2 regions of the Dentiradicibacter hellwigii genome follow, and region 1 is predicted to be linked to the other one. Evidence: predicted binding sites of a transcription regulator. Region 1 holds the regulator's gene; the other holds the start of a gene.
What was found. The regulator LexA, encoded in region 1, represses DNA repair genes until DNA is damaged. The targets are predictions, from matches to a motif close to ACTGTATNTANATACAGT.

Region 2: the regulator LexA is predicted to act here: its motif matches at 2,854-2,871, upstream of recA (recombinase RecA).

The regions. Positions count from the first base shown of each region.
Region 1 covers NZ_JBEUWX010000002.1:553,888-558,770, reverse strand. The annotation lists gene ABCS64_RS04895 (hypothetical protein) at 53-256, shown strand; gene ABCS64_RS04890 (acetate kinase) at 216-1,424, shown strand; gene lexA (transcriptional repressor LexA) at 1,697-2,302, shown strand; gene ABCS64_RS04880 (MFS transporter) at 3,689-4,883, opposite strand, start outside.
Region 2 covers NZ_JBEUWX010000002.1:1,508,994-1,513,876, forward strand. The annotation lists gene ABCS64_RS09190 (RNA polymerase factor sigma-54) at 1-149, opposite strand, end outside; gene lptB (LPS export ABC transporter ATP-binding protein) at 242-1,036, opposite strand; gene recX (recombination regulator RecX) at 1,040-1,651, opposite strand; gene recA (recombinase RecA) at 1,674-2,687, opposite strand; gene ABCS64_RS09210 (CinA family protein) at 2,917-3,477, opposite strand; gene ABCS64_RS09215 (phosphatidylglycerophosphatase A family protein) at 3,489-3,995, opposite strand; gene ABCS64_RS09220 (hypothetical protein) at 4,044-4,883, opposite strand, start outside.

The DNA.
Region 1 (4,883 bases):
TGGATTCAGTTTTTTGTTGCCTGCCTGCCTGGCTTGGGTAGAATGCAATCGAATGGGCTTAATTGCTGACGGACAGGTGGAATTACGCGCGAATTATGCGCTTGAAAATGGCGTGCCTGGCGTTGAAAGTGTCACAAAGGTGAAGCAGGACAAAACAGTAAAAGGCGGAAAATTCAGAAAAACGCGCAAAGGTACGGAAAGGCAGGGTAAACATCATGTTCGTTTTTGTATTGAATTGCGGCAGTTCTTCCTTTAAGTACCAGTTGCTGGACATGAGCAACGAGCGGCGGGTCGCGAGCGGCCTGGTTGAGCGCATCGGCATGCAGGACGCGGCGCTCACCTACGAGCCGGTCGGCGGCGAAAAAATACGCGAGGTGCTGCACGTGGCCGACCATGCCGCGGCCATTGCGCACATTCTCGAGCTGCTGGTCGATGCCAAAACCGGCGTCATCGGGTCGCTCAAGGACATCACCGCCGTGGGGCACCGGGTCGTGCATGGCGCGGAAAAGTTCTCCAAATCTGTGCTCGTCGATGAGAAGGTGATCGCCGTGCTCCAGGAAAACATCCCGCTGGCGCCATTGCACAATCCGCCGAACATCACCGGCATCAAGGCCATGATGCAGGACCTGCCGGGCGTGCCGAACGTTGCCGTCTTCGATACCGCCTTCCATACCACAATGCCGCCCGAATCCTACCTGTATGCCGTGCCTTACGAATGGTATGAAAAGCTCCACGTCCGCCGCTACGGCTTTCACGGCACCTCGCACCGCTTCGTTTCCGAGCGCGCCGCGCAGATTCTCGGCATCGCCCTGGATCGCTTCAACTGCATTACCTGCCACATGGGCAACGGCTCGTCGTTTACCGCGATCAAAAACGGCAAGTCCTACGATACCAGCATGGGCATGACGCCGCTCGAAGGCATGGTCATGGGCACACGCAGCGGCGACATCGACCCCGGCGTGCTCCGCTTTCTGGCCGACACCAGCAGTTTGTCGATTGACGATATCGACGTCGTGCTCAACAAACAATCCGGGCTACTCGGCATTTCCGGCGTCAGCTCCGATATGCGCGACGTCGAAATAGCGGCCGCGCAAGGCAATGTTCGCGCCCAACTGGCGCTCGACGTTCTGTGCCATCGCAGCCTGAAATACATTGGCGCTTACGCCATCGAGCTGGGGCGTGTCGATGCCATCATTTTTACCGGCGGTATTGGCGAGAACGGCGCCGATTTCCGCGCGACGGTCGTTAACCGGCTCGCCCTGCTCGGCATCAAACTTGACGCCGATGCCAACAATGTCCGCGGCAAGGAAGCGATCATTTCGACGGCCGATTCTGCGATCAAGGTCATGGTCGTACCGACGAATGAAGAATTGGAAATCGCACGCGATACGCGCGATATCGTCGCCGCATTGCCGGGGCGCTGAACGACCTGCGCTTTTATCAAGGCTATCCTCCGGTCAGCGTATTCGGGGTGGCTGCCCGGAAACCCTTATAAACAAGCTTTCTCCAGCGAGGGCACTCTGAAGCCCTTGTAAACAGGGCCTCTCCGGGGAGGGCGCCCGCCAGCCCTTTATTTACGCGGGTTCCGGCGGGGCTATCTGGAAAAGCGGCGTCATTGGCGCAAATTTTCCGTATCGGCTTGCTTTCTAAATAATAACTGTATATAAATACAGATATTTAATGCGTCGGAAGTATCATGACAGCCAAACTCACACCGCGCCAGCAGGAAATCCTCGACTTCATCCGGAACTCACGGGAAGTGTTGGGGGCGCCGCCGACGCGCGCCGAAATCGCCCGCGCTTTTGGCTTTGCTTCGCCCAATGCTGCGGAAGACCACTTGCGCGCGCTGGCTAAAAAAGGGCTGATTGTGCTCGAACCGGGATCGGCGCGCGGCATCCGTCTGGTTGAACAGCTTGGCTTGCCGCTGATCGGCAGTGTTGCCGCCGGCAGCCCGATTCTGGCCGTGGAAAATGTCCAGGCGCGCTATCCGCTCGATGCTTCGCTGTTTAGTCCGCGCGCGGATTTTCTGCTGCGCGTACGCGGCCTGTCGATGCTCAATGCTGGCATCCTTGATGGCGACCTGCTGGCGGTACACCGCTGTGCCGAGGCGCATAACGGCCAAATTGTCATCGCGCGCCTGGATGATGACGTGACGGTCAAGCGCTACCGCCGCAAGGGCGAAACCGTCGAACTGATTGCCGAAAATCCGGACTTTTCGCCCATCATCGTCGATACGCGCGTACAGGCGCTGGCGATCGAGGGCATTGCCGTTGGCCTCATCCGCACCGGTGACGCGTTTTAACACCGCGCCCCGAACAAAGCGCCGCCGAAGCCCTTATTGGATAGGGCGCTTCCAGACCTCCTCTGAAATAGCGGCTTCCTTCGCCAAAATACGGCGTTGCTGTGTTGACCTGGCCTTGCCGTATTGAATGGTCTGTCAGCGGCTTACCGACTTGTCTTTGGCAAAGTCAAGCCATAGCGGCTTCCTTTACCAAAATACCGCGTTGGCTCGCCTTGCCGTACTACTCGTACTGTCTGCGGCTCGCCGCCTTGTCTTTTGGCAAAGTCGAGCCGCTATATTTGGGGCGTCTCAAATATGGGTGCCCTGAACCCCGCGTAGATAGGGCGTTTGCGGGCAGGCACCTCTGGAACCCTTATAAATAAAGGGTTTCAGGGTAGGGTGCCCAGAGATGCCCTAAATACGCGGGCTTCAGGCCACCTCTTTTTGGAGATGCGCCTGCGCTCTTTTTGTCTTTTTTACCCTTTTCCAAAGGGCGGGGGGATTTTCGAGGGCTCCGAACCCCGCGTGGATAGGGCATTCCCAGGCATCCATTCTGAAACGCCCTAAATACGCGGACTAGCGGGCAGGTACCCTGAGACACTTTAACTATAGGAATTGCCAAGGCCTGTGCGCTGACCTTCCACCCACGGAACTCCTCTTGATGCCGTTGCGCTGAGCGGCAGCGCGCCCCGCTGACTTTCTTTGCCTCGCCAAAGAAAGTCAGCAAAGAAACGCGACCCCGAGGCGCAGAAAACCCCTTGCCGCGGGTTGCTTGTCGGCGGGCTTGATTAACTCGCTGCGCTCAGACAATCAAGCCCTTGTTCCCGCCAAGCTGCCCCGCGCCTGCGGCTGCGCCTAAGGGGTTTCTGGGTGCTTCGTAGTGATTGAATGCGCAAGGGGATATGCCCGCAACCCCGTATAAATAAAGGGTTTTAGGATAGGTACCTCTGAAGCCCTTATAAATAGGGTGTTTGCGGGCAGGGTGCCCGGAGATGCCCTAAATACGCGGGCTTCAGGCCACCTCTTTTTGGAAATGCGCCTGCGCTCTTTTTGTCTTTTTTACCCTTTCCCAAAGGGCAAAAGGCTTTTGGGGTGCTCCGAACCCCGCGTGGATAGGGCGTTCCCAGGCATCCCTTTGGAAATGCCCTGTTGACGCGGACTCCGGCGGCGGTCTGGTTGGCACGGCGGCATGAATGTGGAGATGTGGGTGCGCTGGGGGATTGCCGCTTTTGGCTTTCGACTTTCGGTTTGGTGGATGGCCGGCCTTCCAAACCCACTGCCCTGAAGCCGGCGTATTTAGGGCTTCTCCGAGGTGGGTGCTCTGAAACCCTTGTCTTTAGGGCATCTCCGGGCACCTGTCTGGAAGTCCTTTATCCACGCGGGTTTCAGCGGCGCCTGCTTTTTCTTTTATGCGGCCAGCCCGCGCGTTTCGCGCCCCAGCAGTGCCACAGCCAGCGCCCCCAGGGCAATGGCGGCGGCAAACAGCGCAAAGATACCGCCTGTGCCCCAGCCATGCGCGCCAAGAAACGGGATAGCCAACGGCCCCAAAATACCACCCACACGACCTATGGCGGCAGCTGTGCCGACACCGCTGGCGCGGATGGGAGCCGGGTAGTTTTCGGGCGAATAAGCGTATAACGCGCCCCATGCTCCCAGGTTGAAAAACGATAACAGCGCGCCCGACAGCAACAATGCCGTCTCGTTGCTGGCATTGCCGAAGGCCCAGGCACTGGCGGCCGTTCCCAGCAGGTACAGGATCAGTACGGCCTTGCGCCCGATGCGCTCGATTAGCCAGGCGGCGGTGAAATAACCCGGCAATTGCGCCAGCGTCATCAAAAGCACGTATTCGAAGCTTCGGATCAGGGCAAACCCTTTGGCGATCATCACGCTGGGCAGCCATAGAAACATGCCGTAATAGGAAAACACCACGGTGAACCACAAGACCCACAGCATCAGCGTGGGGCGGCGGTATGGCGCGGACCACAGGCGTGCCAGCCGCGCTGTCCACGACAACGTCGCGGGGGCAGCGGCGTCCGCATCTTGTCTTGCCGCAGCGGGCGTGTCGTCGGGTAGCCCGCAGCGCAGATAAAGCGCGTAGATCGCCGGCAGCGCGCCCAGTAGCAGGGCGATGCGCCAACCCATATCGGGCGCAAAGCGCGGCATGACGAAATAAGCGATCAGTGCTGCCAGCAGCCAGCCAACGGCCCAGAAACTCTCCAGAAGCACGACGATCCGCCCGCGTTCATGCGCCGGCACGCGCTCGGAAACATAAGTGGCGGCTACCGGCAGTTCACCGCCGAGCCCCATTCCGATAAAAAAGCGGAGTGCCAGCAGGATCGCCAGCGTCCCGGCCAGCGCCGATAGTCCGCTGGCCGTAGCGAATAACAGCAGGGTGATGATAAAAACCTGTTTGCGTCCAATGCGGTCGGCCATCATTCCGAACAGGAGGGCGCCTGCCGCCATGCCGACTGAATTGACAGCGCCCAGCCAGCCCATCTGCGCGGGCGACAATCCCCAGTCGGCTTTGAGTGCGGCCAGAATGAACGAGAGCAAGCCCACGTCCATCGCATCGAACATCCAGCCCACTCCCGAAAGTGCGAGC
Region 2 (4,883 bases), 960 kb from region 1:
ACACGCTCCAGCAGCGGATTTTCCTGAAGGAATTTTTCCAGCTCCTGCTCCAGTTCCAGCGTAGAGAGTTGCAGCAGGCGAATCGACTGCTGCAACTGAGGCGTCAGTGCCAAATGCTGTGAAAGCTTGAGCTGTAGGGACGGTTTCATAAAATGATCGGTAGCGTATCGCCCGCCCGGACGATGGGACCGCGCGATGGCCGGATCAGGCCGGACTGGCCATCGGTAAACCGCGCGGCGATTTAGAGGCGGAAGTTCTCGCCGAGATACACCTTACGGACGTCTTCATTATAAATGATTTCATCGGGCCGACCGGCCGCCAATACCATGCCGTCATTGAGAATATACGCGTGATCGCAAATGCCGAGCGTCTCGCGCACGTTATGGTCGGTAATCAGCACACCGATGTTGCGCTCTTTGAGAAAACGGATGATTTTCTGGATGTCGAGCACGGCGATCGGATCAATTCCGGCGAATGGTTCGTCGAGCAGGATAAAGCGCGGCTGCGTCGCCAAAGCGCGTGCGATCTCGACACGCCGCCGCTCGCCGCCGGACAGCGCTGCCGCCGGGCTGTTGCGGATATGGCCAATGTGCAGATCTTCGATCAGATCACTGGTGCGGCGTTCGACTTCCGCCGCCGAGTGCCCTTGCAGCTCCAGAACGGCGCGGATATTCTCGGTCACGCTCAGCTTGCGGAACACCGAGGCTTCCTGCGGCAGATAGGAAATCCCCATATGGGCGCGGCAATGAATCGGCAGGTGCGTGATCCGTTGGCCGTCGATGAGCACCTCGCCGCTATCGCAGGCGACCAGCCCGACCACCATATAAAAGCAGGTGGTTTTACCCGCGCCGTTTGGCCCCAGCAGCCCGACGACCTCGCCGCTGCACACCTCAAGCGAAACGCCCTGTACGACCTGGCGTTTTTTGTAATGCTTGCGTAAATCCTGCGTCGCCAGCGTACTTTGCACGCGGATCGGATTCTCGACAGGATCGCCGTCGGCATTGCTGTCAACGTGGCTGTTTTCGGCTTCGTTCATGCTTTATTCTTCATCAAAATCCGCGCCCAGGGCGCGGCGGATGGTTTCGCCGGAAAATCCCCGGCGCATCAGAAAGCGCACCTGCTTCGCCCGTCCGGCGACATCCAGCGCTGGCGGCTGCGCACCAAACCGGCGCTGCCACACCTGGCGCGCCCGCGCGACTTCATCCCCACAGGCAGCCAGTGCCGTCTCGACCAGCGCGGCGTCGACGCCACGGGCGCGCAGTTCCTGCGACAGACGCCGATTGCCATAACGCGCACCACGCGCATTCAGGCGCGCTTCCACATAACGCGCGTCGGAAAGCAGGCGACGCGCTTCCAGATCGTCGAGTAGCGCAGCCAGCACCTCGTCCGACTCGGCGTATGCGGCCAGTTTACGCGCCAACTCGGCGCGGGAATGTTCACGGCGGGCCAACATGCCCAGCGCCCGCGCGCGCAGGCTGATGCCGGAATTCGCCGTATTGCGCGCGCGGTCAAGGCGCCTTGCCGCATCTTCCGGCGGCCTTTCGACGCCGCTTCCGTCATCGCCGATTCCCTCTTCGGCGCCGTATGCAGCCTTGTGCCCGAACCGGCGGGCTTTACCTTCCTGGCGCGCTTTTTCCCGCCACATCGGCATCTGGCCCGCTGCTGTGCCTTGCCTAGGCCTCATCCGCCTGCGGCAACGGCACATTGACGGCAGCGCGGATCTTCGCCTCGATTTCACCCGCCACCTGCGGATTGACGCGCAGATATTCGCGCACGTTGTCTTTGCCCTGGCCGATCTTGTCGCCGTTGTAGGCGTACCAGGAGCCGGATTTGTCGATCAGCTTGTGGGTTACGCCCAGCTCGATGATCTCGCCTTCGCGCGAAATGCCTTCACCGTACAGAATGTCGAAAATCGCTTCGCGGAAAGGCGGAGAAACCTTGTTTTTAACTACTTTGACGCGGGTTTCGTTGCCAATCACCTCATCGCCCTTCTTGATGGCGCCGATGCGGCGGATATCCAGGCGCACCGAGGCATAGAACTTGAGCGCATTGCCGCCGGTCGTCGTTTCCGGGTTGCCGAACATGACGCCGATCTTCATGCGAATCTGGTTGATGAAGATAACCAGCGTATTGGTGCGATTAATGTTCGCCGTCAGCTTGCGCAAGGCCTGACTCATCAGACGGGCGTGCAGGCCCGGCAGCGAATCCCCCATATCCCCCTCAATTTCCGCTTTGGGCACCAGCGCCGCCACCGAGTCGATGACCACGACGTCGACACTGCCCGAACGCACCAGCATATCGGCGATTTCGAGCGCCTGCTCTCCGGTATCCGGCTGCGAGATGAGCAGATCGTCGAGCTTGACGCCCAGCTTCTGCGCATACACCGGATCGAGCGCATGCTCGGCGTCGATGAAAGCCGCCGTCCCGCCGAGTTTCTGCATCTCGGCGATGACCTGAAGCGTCAGCGTTGTCTTGCCGGAAGATTCCGGACCGTAAATCTCGATGACCCGCCCGCGCGGCAGGCCGCCGACACCCAGCGCAATGTCAAGACCGAGCGAGCCGGTCGAAACCACCTGCAAATCCTTTTCGACGCTGCCCTCGCCCATTTTCATGATCGAGCCTTTGCCGAACTGCCTTTCGATCTGGGCCAGCGCCGCGGCTAGCGCCTTTGCCTTGTTATCGTCCATGGCGTGTCCTCTTCATCCTTTTCGTTCCTTCGTCCTTTTCGTCTATCTGAATGATGCCGTCCGTCGCCCGAATTGCCCGGCAACCAGGCGAAACAAATACGGCCGGATTATCGCACGATGCCGGACAGGCACATGTGCGGAATACGCGATCTTTATATACCGGATCACTGTAATTATATACAGCTTTTACCCGTAAAAACCAATCATGCGCGCTGTTTATGCGCACTGCTTATGCGCTCATGACGCCGACCGCACTATCTTCAGGTTCCGCCAGCAGGCCGCTCAAGGCATAGGCCACCGCCTGCGCCCGCACCTGGGCGCGCGTTCCAGAAAAACGGCGCGTGCTGACGCGCAATGCACCGCTCCGCGCCGCCCAGGCAAAACAGACCAGACCGACCGGCTTTTCCGCCGAACCGCCGCTCGGCCCGGCCACGCCGGTAATTGCCAGCGCAAAATCAGCGCAGCTGTGCGCCAGCGCACCGGTAGCCATAGCTGCCGCCGTGGCTTCGCTGACCGCCCCGTGCAGGGCCAGCGTTTCCGCAGCGACGCCGAGCATTTCCTGCTTGGCCGCGTTGGAATAAGTGACGAAACCGCGCTCGAACCAGACGGAACTGCCGGCAATCGCCGTCAGGCATTGCGCCACCCAGCCGCCGGTACACGATTCCGCTGTCGCCAGCCGCTGCCCGCGTGTGCCCAGCATCTCGCCCACACGCGCAGCCAGCGCTTCAAGCGCCGCCTGAGTGGGCGCGGAAATAGGCGCAGAAGCAGGCATAGGGTCGGCATCCGTCATGTTTTCCCTCCTCAAACTCCGAAAAATTGCACGATGGCCAGCACCAGAATCGCATAACAGGCGGCGAACAGATCGTCGGCCATGACGCCAAAAGCATTCTTCACCTGCGTATCGAAATACCGGGCCGGTTGCGGCTTAACAATATCGAAAAAGCGAAACAGCAAAAACGCCGCCCCCTGCCACGCCCAGCCCGGCGGGCAGCAGAGCAGCACCAGCCAGAACGGCACGATCTCATCCCAGACGATGCTCCCGTGATCAACCGCGCCCAGATCGGCGCCTGTTTTCTGCACGGCCGGCACGCCGAGGGCAAAGCACACGGCCAAAAGGCCCGCCAACTGTGCATCGCCCAGCCACGCCCGCAACGGCAGAAACAAGACCCAGGCCAGCAGCGTCCCGGCCGTCCCCGGCGCCAGCGGCGACAGGCCGCTGCCAAAACCGCAGGCGACAAAATGCGCCGGATGCGAGAACAGAAAACGCAAGGACAGCGCTTTACGGGGCAAGATATCGATGCCGGACATATCAATGCACTTTAGCAATATTGGAAACAGAGGGAATGAATCCCACGTTTATAGAAAAAACTGCTCCAGAAACATCCATAATAGCGCCATCAACATTCCAAATATTGATATTTTAATCATCCACTTTAACTGGGATGCACTACGACGAAGTTCATTTTTAATTATCTTGAGATCTCTTTTGTGCTGCTTTAATTGTTGCGCCTGATCGGGCAGTAATTCATTCTCTTGCCCATCCTCTATATTGACGCTATTTTCTGAAATACGTCTTACCGCATCATTGTACGCATCGGAAAGCCATGGTTTCCAATCATACTGGCGCCCCGTAGCCTTGTCCCAAAGTGATTTGGCCGCCATTTCAATTGTTTCCGGCGTTTCGCATTTACTATGTAATGCAATACTAATATTAAAATATTTAGCCCTGGTGCGTACCAGACTTAAATAAACAAGTATTCTCCATAACCAGCTATGTTTTTTCAGTATAGACTCGCTATTTTTAACATGAAAAAATAAAGTGTAATGACGCGAGTCAAATATATTTTCTTGGAGCAAAAGATAAATGCCAAAAACCTGATGCCAGGGAATAAAACCGTATCGAGGTGTAAAAAAGCCATCCTGGCTCAGCTCACACGCAGGCTTTCCCAAATAAGGAATAATATTAGAGAGATACAAAACCGCTATAGCCAGCACGCAACTACTTACTAATATAGCTTTCCAATCTACCGGGTCTGATGCCATTTCATTGCGTATCAGAATGGGGCCCATCACGATAAAAAATAGACTAAACAAAAGCATGCCGAACTCTAGCTCAGAGTCGGTTTTTAATACTTTTTCAGCAGGCCGGGAACCTATTTCCCTCAGGTTTTGTATTTCTTTGACCATTTTTTGGAA